2 regions of the Priestia sp. TRN 1309 genome follow, and region 2 is predicted to be linked to the other one. Evidence: riboswitches for the same ligand, from Rfam matches in the RefSeq annotation. Region 2 holds a riboswitch; the other holds the start of a gene.

Region 1 (9,364 bases), on a different contig from region 2:
AACTTCATGTGTCTCATTAGGCCCACATACAGCAATCGCTTTAGGCAATAAGCCATTTGAAGGCAGCGAATAAAAAATCATGCTGATACGCGTTTTTAATACTTGAGTCGTATAATGCTCATGAGCACTTGTGATTTGCCCTTTTTCCCACATATCTCCAACCGTCACGAGTAGAGAACCCAAAATATCAATAACCACTTTTTCTACCGAATACAGGCTAAACGCATGATTAATTAAATCCTGTGCTTTTCCTTCTTCAAAAGATAGAAGCATCGTTAACAGCTCATCCCTAATTTTCTGAGGGGAATCTACTTCTCCTTCTTCTTCAAACGCTCCTACTGTACTACTTTCCGTTTCTAATAACGAAACCGCTTGACTAATCGTAAAACCTCCGCTCACTTTTTCCGTGAGCCATTTTAATTTCCGCAAATCTTCCTCTGTATATAACCGATGCCCCGATTCATTGCGGACAGGATTTAAAATTTGATAGCGTCGTTCCCATGCACGCAAAGTTCCCGGCTGGATCCCGACCATATTTGAGATGGCTTTAATATTATACTTCCCTTCGTGAGCCATACGTAACCTCCAACTACTCTTCGTGAACTGTTTCTATTAATTGAATTATAGGATAAGTTATCCTGTGTGTAAAATTTGTATATGCTATGTAAAGAGTTTGTTCAAGGCTATTCTTTCCTTTTTAAAGTGATATAATGCGTTTGTGCTCTAGCTTGTAAACGGAGAGGCAGGGAGGTTGTACCATATCCATTACTAACAAAAAGAGGAATCTGTCTTTTCTCTTTCAGCCCTCCTAATTCATACATACCAAAATTAAATAAGCGTATCTGTCCTCCGTGTGTATGTCCGCTCAAAATTAAATCTACTTTTGATTCTTCATCTACATAATAGATAACATCAGGATTGTGGCTTAGAAGAATGGTAAGCTGGTCAGGTTCAATGGAAGAAACAGCTCGCTTTAGATCCATCTCACCTTCGGATAAATCATCTACTCCCGCAAAATTGCATGTAGTACCATGTTTAGAAACTGCAGAGACATGCTCGTTTTTAAGGGTAATAACTCCCTCATCCTTAAGCATCTGCTTCAATTGCACTTGACTTACTTCGTAATCATTATTTCCCCATACAAAATAGACCGGTCCAAGCGTTTTAAGCTTTTGAATATTTTGACGAGCACGCAATAAAGGTACTCCTCCTTCTAGTAAGTCACCGCCTATGATCACAAAGTCTACTTCACCAGGTATTTTTTCCAACAGCTTCGACGAAACTGTTCGCTTATGTACATCCGATATAAAAAACAGGCGTAAAGGCTGCTGATTTCCGGGAAATGCTGATAAATGAATCGTTCTTTCTTCTACATATGTACGATGGGCTTCCGAAAACATAAAAATCAGCAGGCCTATGCCTAACGCTAAAATAATTAAAGAAATAACCATATATTCTCCTTCTTTTCATTTTATACACGGTGTGTTTCTGTTAAAGAAGAAAGGGCATAAATTGTCGCAATTGTTAACAAACCTACTACTTGATAAAGCGCAACTGTGCTTAACGATAAAACTCCTATCACACATAGACATGAAACAAGATATTCATGCCATTTTACCTTATAGCCTTTTAGAAACAACCGACTTTGCAGAAACACTTTACGAACTGCCGCCGACAGACAAAAAAGAGCCGTGAAAAATAAAATTATAATACCAAACACATCTAACGGATGTAAAATCATTTGAATAAGTAAATAGGTTAACGAAGCTTTTGAGCCTACAGCCGTTAAACTGCTGATATAATAACTGCATAACCACGCAGCCAGCAAGTTAAACCAATCTCTCACAAAAAAACCCCCTTCACTAAACTTCTATGTAAAAAGAGGCTTTTTCATGCGATTCTATTTATTTTCATGATATAAATTAATTCCATAAGTGGACTGCATCCAGCGGAACGTTTCTTTTCGGTTCTCCCATGTTTCAGGCGTCGCCCATAGCTCTTTGCTTCTTTTAATAATCTCACAGCGCAAGTCTTGAAAAGTCTTTTCCGCTTTCTCGCTTTTTTTCTGCAGCTGTACAGTATAAAAATAAAGGGAGACGGTAAGCAATAGAAACATCAAATGCCCTATGTTACCTAACAAAAATGAGAAAAATTCGCTAAACGTCGTAAAAAAACCGCTTTGAAATATGAAAAAAAAGTAGCTAATAACAGCCGTTACGCTGGCTAAAAACAAAAGCTTCCATCTTTTCTCTTTAGCTTTCAGCTTATTAACCGTCTCTTTTCTTTTGATAACGCTCGCTAATATATATTGAAGTGTTTCATCGCTTTCAAAGTCTATCAACTTGTTTTCCAACATTCCACCCCCTCGTATGCTAGTACAACATATGAGTGAATATAAAAGATTATGTGGATAACACTGAAAATAATGGCTGTTTCCTTAACCTTTACTGCATGAGTTCTTCTGACTGTACAGATTTCCCTTTTGACTTTCGTATCTGCAGGCCTAATAAAAAATCAATGAGAAAATGAGTAAAAATCGTGACATACAAATTTTCAGTCCACCAAAACAGCAACCCTATTAAAAAGCTTAAAACCACAACCGAAATAAATAGAAACCACTTTTTTAAATATCGAATGTGAACGAGTGCAAATACGATACTCGCCCAAAAAAGGCCAAACTGAACTTGTATAACCCCTCGAAATAATATTTCTTCTGAACATGCAACGATTAGGCAAATAAGGGCTAGATGAGGAATGGAACGATTAGCAAATAAACGTTCATTAATCCCTCCGTCATCATATAAATGCTCGGGTACACACTTCATTAGAAGCATATCTCCTCCTACTACCAAGAGAGCTGTACCTCCCCCGTACAATAAAATAGAAGCCCAATCCAGCTCAAAAAACTGTAAAAAGGAATGCCACGAATCAAATGTGAAAAAACCGATGCCTAAAGCAATAAAGCAGATGAGCAGCTGCGTTACATATAAATTTTTAACCAGCTCTGCATCCGTCATGGATGAAATAAGCTCTTGCTGTGACTTTGCCATTATATCTCTCCTTGACGAAGCAAACGAGCTAATTCTAATTCCCAGCCTTGAAATGTCCATTGCTCTTGCTCACCATTTGTTTTTTTATAGGCTTCTAAATCCAATCCGCAGCAATCGCAACAATTCTGAAGCTCTGATTTTCCCAGCTCATTGAAATAGCCAAGCAGCACCTGACGACGGCATTCTTTTGCCTCAATAAACTCCTTCATCGCACGGTACTTGTCATGTTTGTTTCGAAGACGTTTATTTACAGCTGCAACAATCGTTTCATGCAGCGATTCAGGGATTTTCCTAGGTTCAACATGTTCATTTTCCACTACATTTTCTCTGTACAAATAATAACGAATAAATCGCCAATGTGTTTCTTGAATACCCACTGTATAAAGAAAATGAGACTCTACTTGTTTTAAAGGAATGGCCTGATCATGATTTCGTAAATACGACAGGCAGTATAAGATGATATCTGAAGAAGGAAGCTCAATTTCAAGTAAAGAATGAGCAAAATCATCGTCTCCTTCAGCATAAAGCAAAATCGCAATACTGTTTTGCTGATCGCGTCCACTTCTTCCAATTTCCTGTACGTATGCTTCTAGCTGCGTAGGTGTATGAAAATGAATAACAAAGCGAACATTCGATTTATTAACCCCCATTCCAAATGCACTTGTGCAGCAAATGATATCAAGCTGGTTTTCTAAAAATTGCTGTTGAACAAGCATTCTTTCATTCGGTTCCATTCCCCCATGGTAATACTGCACTCGCTGTATCCCATTTTCCTTTAGAAGCTGTGTTAATGCTTCTGTCCAAGATCGGCTGGAACAATAGATAATTCCTGGACTTTGCAGTTCACTAACGTACATCAGCAACTTCTCTTTTTTCTCTTCAATACTTGCAACAAAATCAACTTTCATCGCAATATTACTTCGATTCATGGAATAGATGTGCTCGTTGACAGCAGGCAGCGATAAGTAACGCTTAATATCTTCCACTACTTCCCTAGTCGCAGTTCCTGTTAGTGCCAGACATAGCGGACTGCCAAGTTCCTTCCATATATCTCCTAACTGAAGATAATCCAAACGGAAATCATGTCCCCACTGAGAAATACAGTGCGCCTCGTCCACAACGAAAAGGCCTACCTTTGCCTGTTTTAATGCTTCTACCACAACAGCGTTTTGCAAAATTTCAGGAGATGCATAAATAAAACGATAAAAAGCTAAATCTTTTAGCGCCCGTCTTTTTTCTTCTTGTTGTAGGAAACTATTTAAGGCAATAACTCTCTTTTCTCCACTTGCCTTTAGTTGTTGAACTTGATCTTCCATCAGTGAAATTAAAGGAGATACAATCAGCACCGGTCGGTTCAACACATAAGCGGGGAGCTGATAGCACAATGATTTCCCTGTTCCTGTAGGAAGAACCGCTAACACATTATGACCTGTTAAAATATCTTGAATAATCTCTTTTTGTCCTAGTCGAAATTGGCTATAGCCAAATTGTTTCTGTAGAAGTTGTTCTATCTTCACATCAAACACCACTTTTTTTAGTATCAGGTAAAATGTTTTGCTAATACGAGACGAATCTGAAAATAGGTAACGCCGTCTTTTACTTCTTCCTTTATCGCCTTTAATTTATTTGTACGCAAACTTTCAAAAGCCGAGATAATTTCTTCCTGCTGCTTAGGCGATACGTATGCATCGATTGAAAAAGATGGAACAAACAGAGCTAATTCTGCAATATGATCTTCAATTGTACTTTCTTTTAAACGCCTTATATAAGCAATTTCTTCAAGCGTCTTTCCTTTTTGAAGCCAGCTATACGTTTTTAACGTCGAGCTTGTCAAAGGCAATTCTAAATATAGATCATGCAAAAAAGAAGAAAGTACATGAAAGCTTTCATTATTTTGACTCACTTTTTCAATGATATGATGAATAACCCCTAAAAGTTGAATATGCACATAATGCTCATCGAGTTCATATTGATATGCTAACTGATTTTTTGTAAAGCCTACTCTTTCGTATCCAGTCAGTTGCAAAACAAAAAGAGACGCATCCCGTTCCGTACAATCTTTCAAGCACGTTCGGAGCTCTTTGAATAGCTCGGCGGCTAACTCTTGACGCGTTTGCTTTTGAGACATAATATACGTTTTGACCCATTGAATGACCTCAGGATTTTTGGAAATGGGTAAAAACCCTTTTTGAAAATACTGTAGGTTTGATAAGGTCTGAATGAACAAAGTGATTCTTGCTAAAAATAATTGAGTACTGCTTGCGAATTTCCATCCGTCTAAAGCTGGATGAAAGGGCCGAGCCGTCAGTTCATCTTCAAGGCGTGTTCGTCCCTTATCTGTCATCACATACTTTTGATTTTCAGTTTCTTCGATATACTGCTGTTCTTTTAAATATGCAACGCAGGTTTCAAAAGACCGTTTATCTAAGTAAAAAAATGACTGAAAAAGAAAAGAGATTCCAAAAATTTTTCCGTCTTGAATTGTTTGCGCTGACTTTTTACCTGTTAATAAATGATAAATACCATAGGCGGTTCGCTCACCTTTTAACTGTTTTATACAAAATAAAATGCTAACTTGAATATAATTCAAAGGTGTCAACTTCCTTTCTCATTCATTGTACCAAAAGTGACCAATAGCATGTGAGATAAAGGCTTTTTAGCTCTTTCCTTTATGTATCAAAACGTTTGGATAAGTGAAGAAACCTTGATTTGATAAGCATTCTCAGTGACTTTTCTATTGAAAAGTTTTATAAATCATTTTACAATGAATAAGGAGAAATTTCACTCTTGATTCGCGAAGAGATTATATAATGAGAAATTTTCGAACACTTTACAGGAGGTCTTGTTATGCCAAAATATACAATTGTTGATAAAGATACTTGCATCGCATGCGGCGCTTGCGGAGCAGCAGCACCAGACATTTATGATTATGATGATGAAGGTATTGCATTCGTAACATTAGATGATAACCAAGGTGTAGTAGAAATTCCAGAAGATCTAGAAGATGATATGATGGATGCAATGGAAGGCTGCCCTACGGATTCAATTCGCGTAGCGGATGAAAAATTCGAAGGCGATGCTAATAAATTCGAATAAGTATTGAACAAACCTGTAGTATAGTACATGCTGCAGGTTTTTTTATATATAAAAATCGCTCTCCCCGGGAGAGCGATTGAATTAAACAGCAACGCGGCGCGTGATCCATTGCTTCATTTTTGAAAACAATAAGACAAAAATAACCCCTGTTGCTGCTCCTTTTATTAAGTTAAACGGCAAAATACCTGCAACGATATATTGACGCGCTTGTTCACTAGACATTTCTGGCGATTGTAAGAAGATTGTATACGCCGGTAAAAAGACATAATAATTTAAGACAGCCATGAGTACCGTCATTACAACCGTACCCGTAACCAAACCTATCGTTACGCCTTTAGCTGTTTTAAATCGACGGAACATATATGATACAGGAAGAACGAACAGTAAACCAGCTACAAAGTTCGCCACTTGACCAACCGGAACCCCTGTAGCACTTCCTTGAATTAAATAATTCAATAAATTTTTTATTCCTTCTACTATAACAGCAGCCATAGGTCCAAATACAAGTGCTGCTACGAGTGCAGGAATTTCGCTAAAATCAATTGTTAAAAACGGAGGTAATCCAGGAATCGGAAAATTAATCATCATTAAAATGTAAGCAATACTGCTTAACATTCCTAGTATAACCAGCTTTTGAGTTTTCTTACTTTGTTGCATCTTGCCTCTCTCCTTCTTTGTGATCCACTCTTCAAAGAAGAAAGGTTCAACTTCATATCCCCACGCAAAAACCTCCCAACAAATGATTCGTTGAGAGGAGACATGGCAGGCATATTTAATAAACGTTCATCACATTAGGTTTTGAACGCTGAACCTCCACCTTCTCCCATCCAGACTGTACTGTCGGCTTTGGAATTTCACCAAATCTGCTCGTATGTATTACATATAAGCTCGCGGGCTCAAAACAATTTGTTTTTTACCGCCGGTCGGGAATTTCACCCTGCCCCGAAGATAGACCAATATTTAATTATGAATTTATTATATGTTATCTCGAATTAAAAGTAAATAAAGAAGTTTTTTTAATTCCTATTAAATTGATGTCTTTTATAAACTTCATTACTGTTTTATATGTAAAATAAGGAAATAAGTGCATAACCAACAGCATTATGACATATTTATAGTTTCAATTTTACGTTTACAATTGTGTATTTGATAACTAATTGTAAAGTTTAAAAAATATAATTGACAGAATTTTTTTAACATGGTAAATTATCAAATATTTGATGATAGTAAAATCCAAGGGAGATGTTCACGTCATGTATAACGTATTAGTAGCTGATTCAATTAGCAATGAAGGTCTTGCTCCACTACTTGAAGCTCCTCATGTGAATCTTACGCGAAAAAAAGTTGAAGAAGTTGAGAATGATTTGCATACGTACGATGCGCTTTTAGTACGGAGTGCTACGACGGTTACAGAGGATTTGCTGGCAAAAATGCCGAATTTAAAAATTGTTGCTCGCGCTGGAGTAGGTGTCGATAATATTGATATTGAAGCCTCAACCAAACGAGGGGTTGTCGTTATTAACGCGCCGAACGGAAATACCATTTCAACGGCGGAACATACATTTGCTATGATGGCTAGCTTGTTTCGGCATATCCCCCAAGGAAATGCTTCAGTCAAAGCGCGCGAATGGAACCGCTCAGCATTTGTTGGAACAGAGCTTAATCGCAAACACCTGGGCATTATCGGATTTGGACGAATTGGCTCAGAGCTTGCTAAACGCGCAAAAGCCTTCAATATGAGCGTTCACGTTTACGATCCTTTTTTAACCTCTTCCCGAGCTGAAAAGCTAGGCGTAGAACTATTATCCCTGGATGAATTACTAGCAGCAGCGGATGTAATTACCGTACACACTCCGCTTACGAAAGAAACCAAGGGATTGCTCAATCATGAAACATTAGCCAAAACAAAGAAGGGTGTATTTTTATTAAACTGCGCACGCGGCGGGATCATTGATGAAAAAGCCTTAGTTCATTATTTAGAAATTGGCCATGTTCAAGGTGCAGCTATTGACGTATTTGAAGTTGAACCGCCGATTGATAACCCTTTGTTACATTTTGATCAAGTTATTACAACTCCCCATTTAGGAGCTTCTACAAAAGAAGCCCAGCTTAACGTTGCTGAAGACGTGGCACATGACGTTCTGCGTTTTCTAGAAGGTAATCCTGTAAGTTCATCCATTAATTTACCAACGCTTTCTAAAGAAGTTTTTGAAAAAATTCAGCCGTTTACGAGCCTTACTAAACAAATGGGAGCTATTTTATCTCAATGCATGCGAGAACCCGTTCAGCATATCTCGATCTCCTACGGAGGTACAGTGACGGATTTAGAAACCACTTATATTACACGGAGCTTGTTATCAGGCTTTTTAACCCATCGTATTGACTCACCTGTTAACGAAGTCAATGCTTCTATGATTGCCAAAGAACGAGGAATTACATTTGGTGAAAAAACATCGGAAGATACGCAAGGATATTCTAATATAATTGACGTTACAGTAACAGGCGAACAGCGTACATTTACGATTACGGGCACTTATATAGCAGGATATGGACCTCGAATTGTTAATATTGATTCGTTTGATATTGATTTTTATCCAGAAGGACATCTTCTTTATATCCGTCACAGTGATCAGCCCGGAGTTATTGGAAATGTAGGGAAAGTACTTGGAGATTTACGTATTAACATTGCTACCATGCAAGTGGGCCGTAAGCAAAAAGGCGGAGAAGCCATTATGATGCTCACGTTTGATAAACTTTTAGATGATTCTGTCATCAATTCATTAAAACAAACAAGCGAAATTGTGACCATACAGCGCATTGAGTTGTAACATTGAAAAAAGAGCCTTAGCGGCTCTTTTTTTATGGACTTATTTTTAACACTTGTCCTGCATTTAAAGCGGTGTTCTCTAAATGATTCCACTTTCTTAGCTGCTCCACATCGACTTCATATTTGGCCGCAAGTTCAGATAATGTATCTCCTTGATGGATAAGAATACAGTTATCAGAAGCCTGATGTAACTGCTGAAAAACCGTGGCAGCTAAATCGTTTTTTACGTATGCCGATAGTTTTTGCTTGTCCAATTTGGCGAGTGGGTTTACCGCATTGGTTTTATCCGGATTCCAACTTCCTTGATGAACTTCAAAATGCAAATGTGCACCTGAAGATCGTCCTGTATTGCCAACCCATCCAATGTTTTGACCTGGGGCTACAGAATTTC
Region 2 (9,364 bases):
AGGGATAAAGGGTTTTCATGAAAAAAACAAGAAGGAAATAAAAAAACGAAAAAGGAACAGCACCGGGTGAGGCGAGGATTTACATATAAAAGGCTCGTCTTTTTTTAACCGTTTCTACATATAGTGAACTATGAAGGGTAGAAGGGTGATGGGCATGAAAAGGTGGAAACTCACGCTGCAGGTTGCTGCTACGTATGTAGGCACCGTTGTAGGAGCCGGTTTTGCAACAGGCAAGGAAATTGTTCAATTTTTTACACAGTACGGGGAACTTGGAATGGTTGGAATTTTGGTCAGCGGCTTGTTTTTTATTTGGCTAGGTTCGAAAATGATGCTGCTTTCGCACGCAATTGGGGCTTCTTCTTATCAGCAGCTTAATACATATTTATTTGGTGATGTACTTGGAAAAGCGGTAAACGGTGTAATGATCGTCATTTTATTTGGAGTAACTTCAGTCATGCTAGCGAGTACGGGGGCAATAGGAAAAGAACAGTTCGGACTGTGGCCTCCTGTTGGGATGATTTGTACAATTGTTTTAACTTATATATTTATCGCAAGAGGAATTAACGGTATTTTAATGGTTAATTCTCTTGTTGTGCCGATGATGCTTTCATTTGCTTTTATCATCTTTGTGCCAAATGTCAGCTATTTCTCACTGATTCAAACGAAGCCAGACTTAACGCTCGTCACACAGTGGAAGTGGGCGGTTAGTCCCTTTTTATATATTTCCCTAAATCTAGCTTTGGCTCAGGCCGTTTTAGTTCCATTAGGAAGCTCCGTGAAAGATAAGAGCGTGATCAAAAAAGGGGCCGTAATAGGAGGATGTGTACTTACGTTTATGCTTGTTTCTACTCATCTTGCCCTTTCCAATTTGCCTTATTCATTTCAACTTGATATTCCTATGAGTGCCGTTGTTAAAAATATCTCAGCGTGGGTGAATGTTTTATTTACGGTAGTTGTGTTAGGTGAGATTTTTACTACATTGATTGGAAATGTATTTGGAATCGCTAAACAGCTTCAATCATTTCTTCCCCTGAATGACAAACAAGCTTTTGCGTTTATTATCTTGGCATGCTTTATTATCGGGCAATTTGGATATGCTCAGCTTCTTGAGTTTTTGTATCCGATATTTGGCTATATTGGACTAGCTTTTGTATGGATGCTATGTATTAAAAAAGAAAAAATAAGCTAAAAGCTGGATTTTGCAGAACAGATGTGAAAAAACGAAGTTAAATGATGTGACAAGTCGATTTTACTTTGCTATAATGTAAAACAAATAAGACTCTAGCAGTCGAATATATTATCCTTCGGGGTCGGGTGTAAGTCCCAACCGGCGGTGATAAAGCATATGCTTTTAAGCCCGTGACCCGTTTTCATACGATGTATGTTAGCGGTGGATCTAGTTAAAATCTAGAGCCGACAGTAAAAGTCTGGATGGGAGAAGGATCAGGAAGCACAGTTGTTTTTTTGTGTTGTATTAATAAGGGACAGGTTTGCCTTTTTTAAAGCTACCCTTGTTTTTGTACACAAAATATAACTGTTTATTTCGTATACAATTAGCGGAATTTTGCATAGATAAAACTGATTCAGCTCAGCCGACCCCTTGGACATTTGTTCAAGGGGCTTTTTTATTTTCAGTGGTTGGGGGAAAGATAAATATGAAAAAAAAGCAGCTGCTATTTCAAAACGGCATAAGAAGTTGGAATAGCGCCAAAGCAGGTGAAGAAAATGTTCACAGGTATTATTGAAGAAATTGGAAAAATAAAACGGATTCAAAAGGCTACAGAAGCAATTGTTCTTACGATTGATGCGAAGACCGTGTTAGAAGATGTGAACTTAGGGGACAGTATTTCAGTTAACGGCGTTTGTTTAACCGTAACGGCTTACTCTCAAAATGAATTTACGGTCGACGTCATGCCGGAGACGATTAAAGCAAGTACCCTGCAGCTTCTAACCGTTGGATCACGTGTTAACTTAGAACGGGCGATGGCTGCAAATGGCCGGTTTGGAGGGCATTTCGTCAGCGGACACGTTGATGGAATTGGAACCATTGTAAGCAAAACACGTAAAGGAAATGCCTTTTATTATGAAATTCAAGTGGATCCTGAACTTCGTGAATTTATGATGTTAAAAGGATCTGTTTCTGTAGACGGAACAAGTCTTACTATTTTTGATGTCAGCAATCAATCATTTACTATTTCTCTTATTCCTCATACGGTGCTTCACACAGTCGTGGGAGACAAACAGCGAGGAGACAAGGTGAATATTGAATGCGATATGTTAGCTAAATATATGCATCAGATGATGGCTAACAAGTCAACTCCTGGCGCCTCGAATCGGTCAGGTAATATGAAGGATTTATTGCAGCAGCATGGTTTTACAAATTAACAGTGAGGTGAAAGAGATGTTTCATAAAGTAGAAGAAGCCATTGAAGAGTTAAAAAAGGGAAAAGTGGTTATTGTATGCGACGATGAAGATCGAGAAAATGAAGGAGATTTTATTGCATTAGCCGAAAAAACGACGCCTGAGGTTATTAACTTTATGGCTACTCATGGAAGAGGATTAATTTGTACACCTGTTAATGAAGAAATTGCGCATAAATTGAATCTTCACCCGATGGTAGTGAACAATACGGATGTACATGGAACAGCATTTACAGTAAGTATTGATCATATTTCAAGTACAACAGGTATCAGTGCGTACGAACGTTCTGCTACCGTTATGGCTCTTGTAAATGAAGCAACGGTAGCAAGTGATTTCCAACGACCAGGACACATTTTTCCGTTGATTGCAAAAGACGGGGGCGTTCTGCAGCGTGCGGGTCATACAGAGGCCGCTGTTGATTTAGCCGTGTTAGCAGGAGGAAAGCCTGCGGGTGTTATTTGTGAAATCATGAATGAAGATGGAACAATGGCACGCGTACCGGATTTAACAAAGATTGCAGAGCAATTTGATTTAAAAATGATTACAATAAAAGATTTGATTGCCTACCGCCGCAAACATGACCAGCTGATTAGCCGTGAAGTAGAAGTAAGCTTACCTACGGCATTTGGTGATTTTAAGGCTGTAGGATATACAAATAAACTTGATAATAAAGAACATGTGGCTCTTATCAAGGGTGATATCGATCATAATAGCCCCGTTCTCGTGCGGGTTCACTCCGAGTGCTTGACTGGAGATGTGTTTGGCTCTGAGCGCTGTGACTGCGGTCCTCAGCTTCACGCAGCTCTTACGCAAATTGAAGAAGAAGGACGCGGCATTCTGCTGTATATGCGTCAAGAGGGCAGAGGTATTGGCTTATTAAATAAGCTAAGAGCATATAAGCTGCAGGAAGAAGGATACGATACCGTAGAAGCGAATGAAAAACTCGGGTTTGCTGCGGATTTACGAGAGTATGGAATCGGTGCTCAAATCTTAAAGGACCTTGGAGTCAAACAAATGAAGCTTTTAACGAACAATCCTCGCAAAATTACTGGGCTAAAAGGCTACGACCTTGAAGTGGTAGAGAGAGTGCCTCTTCAAATGCCGGCAGTGGATGCCAATAAAAAATACTTAGATACCAAAGCTAAAAAACTAGGTCATTTATTACATTTATAAGTTTACACTTTTTTTCGTTATAACAAATGAAGCTAATTCATGAAAAGAAATGTAAATAACTATATATTACTACTAGCAGGAGGAACAAGAGATGAATCATTTATATGAAGGAAATTTAGTTGGCACAGGATTAAAAATCGGAATCGTGGTAGGGCGTTTTAATGAATTTATTACGGGGCGTTTACTTAGTGGAGCAGAAGATGCGCTTAAACGTCACGGCGTAGCTGATGAAGATGTAGACGTGGCTTGGGTACCGGGCGCTTATGAAATTCCATTAATCGCTAAAAAATTAGCTGAATCTAAAAAATATGACGCGGTTATTACGCTAGGAACGGTTATTCGAGGAGCTACTCCACACTTTGATTTTGTATGTAATGAAGTAGCAAAAGGCGTTGCATCTCAAAGCTTACAAACAGGCGTACCAATTATCTTTGGTGTATTAACAACTGAAACAATTGAGCAAGCAATTGAACGTGCAGGAACAAAAGCAGGAAACAAAGGATGGGAAGCTGCAGCATCAGCTATCGAAATGGCTAACCTTTCAAAAATGATTGAAGGATAATAGAGGTCATTCCAGTTTTTGTAAACTAAAGAGTTAAAAGAGGCTGAAACAAAAGTATGGTAGTTGAAAGAAGATCCGAACGATGAATCGTTCGGATTTTTTCATGGTTAGGGTTACATTACAACGTAGGTTTCCTGTATGTAGGCTTCTAACTGTTGAGTGGAGAGCAGGGCGAAGGCTCCTGTAGGGAAAGCGAAGACTTGCAGGGAAATCACCTGCAGTGCAGCAAGCGATCCATACTATCTCATGTATCCGATTTGTTCGCCTTTAGATTGGATTGATGTAGTATGTCTCAATCTCTTTTGAATAGCAGCTAGCTATGTATAATTTAGCTAAAACGTCTTACTCTAAGTAATAATTAGGTCGTAAAAGGGAGACGTCTATGCCTCATTATACTGCTTTTTTTGCATTGATTATTATCAGCACAGCCGTTTTGCTTACAGTATTCATACGTAAAAAAGATAAAAGGCTAGTCGTTTTGCTTTTTTTTATCATTGGAATGGCTTATGTACTAGAGTATGTTGTATTTGTGTTGTTTGAAAGTTACGAGTACGATCCTGATTTTATGACCAATGAATATTTTGATAATTTGTTTGGGTCCTTAACTTCTCAAACGTTTGCTTTTCCAATCATGGCTATGGTGGTAGCTGCTTATCAATTAAAATTCCGCTATATTTTAATCATTTCGGCTATGTTTATGGGGATTGAAGAATTATTTTTACACTGGGATATTTATACACATCACTGGTGGAAAACAATTTATACAGGCGTTTTAATGACTATAGGCTTTAGTATTTCAAAGATTTGGTATGTATGGCTAACAGAACGGTATATGACATTTGTGCATTACGCTACATTTTTTCTGGGAATGCTCGCCATTACTTCTACTATTATGTTTCTGCTGTTAGCATACTTTCATAATAATTGGTTTTATACGGGATGGTTTGCGTCGGCTACTCATGATTCCGTAAATGCAACGATGATTTATGTTTGTATTGTTACGATTCTCCTCGTTTGGAGTGTAGTCAAAGAATTTTTTATTGGAGCTGGGATCATTATAGCGGGGCTGCGTATAGTAGATATTTTACTAATTCACTATGGGATTTTACTGGTATCTATTACCACTTCACTTGTTCTTTTTACGCTTTTACAAGCGGGTGTATTCATTCTGAGCGTTATGCTTCAAAACTTTATTATGAAAAATTGTTATGGGACGAGCAAAAAAGACGTTGCGTTTCCAGCAAAGAACTACTAAGATAATACGTAACTCAAATAGTTTAGTTCAATAATATTTGAAACAAAGAAAAATGAATTGACGGTTATGCGTATTATTTGTAAGATAGGAAAGCAAATAATAGAAAGCCGAAACAGGGGAGTGAAGGATTCGTGAAAGAGTCCTTTTTTGTAGAAAAGGTACTTAATAATAATGTTTTAATTGCTAAACACCTTACCTATGATGAAGTTGTGCTAATTGGGAAAGGAATAGGGTTCAATAAGAAAAAAGGCGATGAAATCGATGCAAAAGCCGTGGAGAAAATGTTTTTGTTAAAGAGTGAAGAAGAGCAAGAACAGTACAAGCAGCTTTTAGCTCAGGTGGATGAAGACGTGATTGAAATGATGAATGATATTGTAACGCACATTCAAAAGCGTGTTAACATTCCTTTGAATGAGCATATACACATTTCATTGACGGATCATATCGCGTTTGCGATAAAACGTTTTCAGCAGGGAATGGGGCTTAAAAATCCATTTTTACTTGAAACAAAAGCCTTATATCCAGAGGAATACACGATCGCATCTGAAGTGGTAGAAATTATTAGTCGTAAAATAGGCGTGAAGCTTCCAGTAGGAGAGATTGGTTTTATTGCGCTACATATTCACAGCGCGCTGACTGAAAAAAATCTGCTGGAAGTGAATCAAGACTCGCAGCTTATTCAAACGATTATTAATGTGATTGAAGAATCGCTTCATCTGCAGGTAGACAAAGAATCTGTACACTATATGAGATTGATTCGTCATTTGCATTTTGCCATTGATCGAGTAAAAACAGGAGAAAAAATAGAAGAGCCAAAAAAAATTGCTTTGCTATTGAAAGAAGAATATCCTCTGTGTTACAATGTGTCTTGGAAAGTGATAAAAGTAATGCAGCAAGCGTTACATTTACCTGTGTATGAAGCAGAAGCAGTTTACTTAACGATGCATTTGCAGCGACTTATAACAAAAACGGATTTATAAAATCATTTCAATACGTGTTACTGATACGATCAGGCATGAGTGAGAAATGAAGCGATGTGTAATTGGATGAGTGTATCCATTTGTCGTTTCTTTTTCCTCATGCCTTTTTTTGTTATAAGAAAGCGCAATCATTGAAGACTTCGCCTCATAACACCAGGAGATGTAATGAGTTTTCTAGTTAAAGAAAGCGTTTTATGAAAGCGCGTTAATGATTCACGTATCAAATAAATAGCTTGTTGCACACTAAATATATAAAAGGAGGTAAGCGCCATGTTTAAAAAACTTTTTGGAGTATTACAAAAAGTCGGAAAAGCGCTTATGCTACCGGTTGCGATTTTACCGGCAGCAGGGATTTTACTTGGAGTAGGGACAGCGCTTCAAAACCCTACATTGTTGGATGCAGTACCGGCACTTGGTGCAGACTGGGTTCAATTAGTTTCAAATGTTTTGTCGCAGGCGGGTCAAATCGTATTTGACAACTTATCGCTATTGTTTGCCGTTGGTGTTGCCGTTGGTTTAGCCGGTGGTGACGGTGTAGCAGGTATTGCTGCAATCGTAGGTTACTTAATTATGAACAAAACGATGAGCACAATCTTAGTTGCTACAGGACAACTAGATCCTGACAAAATGGGTGCTAATCCAGCTTACACTAGCATCTTAGGAATTCCTACGTTAGCTACGGGTGTATTCGGGGGTATCATAGTAGGTATTTTAGCTTCATCCATGTATAATCGTTATTTCAATATTGAATTACCATCTTACTTAGGGTTCTTTGCAGGAAAACGATTTGTACCAATTATTACTGGGGTATTTTCAATTCTTTTAGGTGTTATTATGATTTTCATTTGGCCGCCAATTCAAAGCGGATTAAATGCTTTCTCTACCAACATGATTGATGCAAACCCAACTTTATCAGCGTTTGTATTTGGATTAATTGAACGTTCATTAATTCCATTTGGACTTCATCACATCTTCTACTCTCCGTTCTGGTTTGAGTTTGGTGATTATGTCAATAAAGCAGGTCAACATATTCATGGTGACCAAAAGATTTTCTTTGCTCAATTAGCAGATGGCGTGCCTTTAACAGCAGGAACATTCCAAGTTGGTAAATTCCCGTTCATGATGTTCGGATTGCCAGCAGCCGCTCTTGCGATTTATCACGAAGCGCGTCCTGAAAACAAAAAATATGTAGCTGGTATCATGGGTTCAGCTGCTTTAACATCTTTCTTAACGGGTATTACAGAGCCGCTTGAGTTCTCGTTCTTATTCGTAGCACCAGTATTATTTGCGATTCACGCAGTATTTGCTGGTTTGTCGTTTATGGTTATGCAATTATTAAATGTTAAAATCGGTATGACATTCTCAGGTGGGGTTATCGATTACGTTCTATTTGGAGTTATGCAAAACCGCACAGCATGGTGGCTAGTTATTCCAGTAGGTTTAGTTCTAGCAGTTATCTACTACTTCGGTTTCCGCTTTGCAATCCGTAAATTTAACTTAAAAACACCGGGTCGTGAAGATAAAGAAGAAGGAGAAGAAGATGTAAAAGTAGAAGCAGCAGAGCTTCCGACAAATATTTTGGCTGCACTTGGCGGTAAAGAAAACATTACACATTTAGATGCTTGTATTACGCGTTTACGTGTTTCAGTAGATGATGTGGGTAACGTTGATAAAAACCGCTTGAAAAAACTTGGAGCAGCTGGTGTTCTTGAAGTTGGTAACAATATTCAAGCTATTTTCGGTCCGAAATCTGACACGTTAAAAGGTCAAATTCAAGACATTATGAATGGCAAAACACCGGTTGTCACAAAAGAAGAGACAAAAACAATTGAAAAACCTGTTGCAACATCTGAAGTAGGAAGCGATAATGGTAATGATATTGTTTCACCGATTGAGGGAGAATTGGTACCTTTATCGGAAGTACCAGATCAGGTATTTTCACAAAAATTAATGGGTGACGGTTTTGCGATTATTCCGAAAACAGGCACAGTAGTTGCACCAGTGGACGGAAAAATAGTAAACTTATTCCCGACGAAACATGCTTTAGGTATTGAATCAACGACTGGACGTGAAATTTTAATTCACGTTGGTATTGATACAGTTAATTTAAAAGGCGAAGGTTTTGAAGCTTTAGTTGCCCAAGGCGATGAAGTGAAAAAAGGACAGCCTCTATTGAAAATTGATTTAGACTTTGTAAAAGAAAATGCGCCATCGACGATTACGCCGATCATTTTCACGAATTTACAAGCTGATGAAAAAATTGATATCTTAAAGCAGGGCCAAGTTTCTCAACAAGAAGCAAATATTATTAACATTTCAAAGTAAAAAGGAGATTGATTTAACATGGCACAAAAAACATTTACAGTAACAGCAGACTCAGGAATTCACGCACGTCCAGCAACAACTTTAGTACAAGCAGCAAGCAAATTTGATTCTGACATCAACTTAGAATTCAACGGTAAAACTGTAAACTTAAAATCAATCATGGGCGTTATGTCTTTAGGTATTCAAAAAGGCGCTACAATCACTATCTCTGCAGAAGGTTCTGACGAAGCAGATGCACTTGCTGCTCTTGAAGATACAATGAGCAAAGAAGGATTAGGCGAATAATGACAAAGGAAATTCAAGGCATTGCCGCTTCTAGCGGCATTGCTATTGCTAAAGCATTTCGTCTAGAAAATCCAGAATTAACCGTTGAAAAAAAATCAGTAACTGAAGTTGAAGCAGAAGTAGCACGTCTAGAAGCTGCGCTAGAGAAATCAAAATCAGAACTTGAAATTATTAGAGAGCATGCTCGTAAAGAACTTGGAGATGACAAAGCAGAAATCTTTGAAGCTCACTTATTAGTTCTAAGCGATCCTGAACTTATTAATCCAATTAAAGATAAAATTACCAATGAAAATGTAAACGCTGAACATGCACTTGATGAAGTAGCGGCAATGTTTATTAATATGTTTGAGTCAATGGACAAT

What was found. A riboswitch is a leader RNA that binds a small molecule or an ion and turns the genes downstream of it on or off. The one in region 2 is predicted to bind FMN.
Region 1: another riboswitch for FMN. It lies ahead of ACRPLQ_RS00770 (ECF transporter S component); the one in region 2 lies ahead of ribE (riboflavin synthase).

Annotation. Positions count from the first base shown of each region.
Region 1 is NZ_JBOZGM010000001.1:141,423-150,786, reverse strand. Features, by position in the region: gene ACRPLQ_RS00810 (MerR family transcriptional regulator) at 1-576, opposite strand, end outside; gene ACRPLQ_RS00805 (metallophosphoesterase) at 684-1,451, opposite strand; gene ACRPLQ_RS00800 (hypothetical protein) at 1,472-1,846, opposite strand; gene ACRPLQ_RS00795 (DUF2663 family protein) at 1,901-2,356, opposite strand; gene ACRPLQ_RS00790 (CPBP family intramembrane glutamic endopeptidase) at 2,445-3,050, opposite strand; gene ACRPLQ_RS00785 (RecQ family ATP-dependent DNA helicase) at 3,050-4,567, opposite strand; gene ACRPLQ_RS00780 (helix-turn-helix domain-containing protein) at 4,591-5,640, opposite strand; gene ACRPLQ_RS00775 (ferredoxin) at 5,898-6,146, shown strand; gene ACRPLQ_RS00770 (ECF transporter S component) at 6,228-6,803, opposite strand; FMN riboswitch at 6,958-7,100, opposite strand; gene serA (phosphoglycerate dehydrogenase) at 7,400-8,974, shown strand; gene ACRPLQ_RS00760 (peptidoglycan DD-metalloendopeptidase family protein) at 9,006-9,364, opposite strand, start outside.
Region 2 is NZ_JBOZGM010000003.1:101,365-110,728, reverse strand. Features, by position in the region: gene ACRPLQ_RS12865 (YkvI family membrane protein) at 155-1,189, shown strand; FMN riboswitch at 1,297-1,447, shown strand; gene ribE (riboflavin synthase) at 1,726-2,385, shown strand; gene ACRPLQ_RS12855 (bifunctional 3,4-dihydroxy-2-butanone-4-phosphate synthase/GTP cyclohydrolase II) at 2,402-3,595, shown strand; gene ribH (6,7-dimethyl-8-ribityllumazine synthase) at 3,687-4,157, shown strand; gene ACRPLQ_RS12845 (hypothetical protein) at 4,540-5,412, shown strand; gene glcT (glucose PTS transporter transcription antiterminator GlcT) at 5,544-6,392, shown strand; gene ptsG (glucose-specific PTS transporter subunit IIBC) at 6,663-8,717, shown strand; gene ACRPLQ_RS12830 (phosphocarrier protein HPr) at 8,736-9,002, shown strand; gene ptsP (phosphoenolpyruvate--protein phosphotransferase) at 9,002-9,364, shown strand, end outside.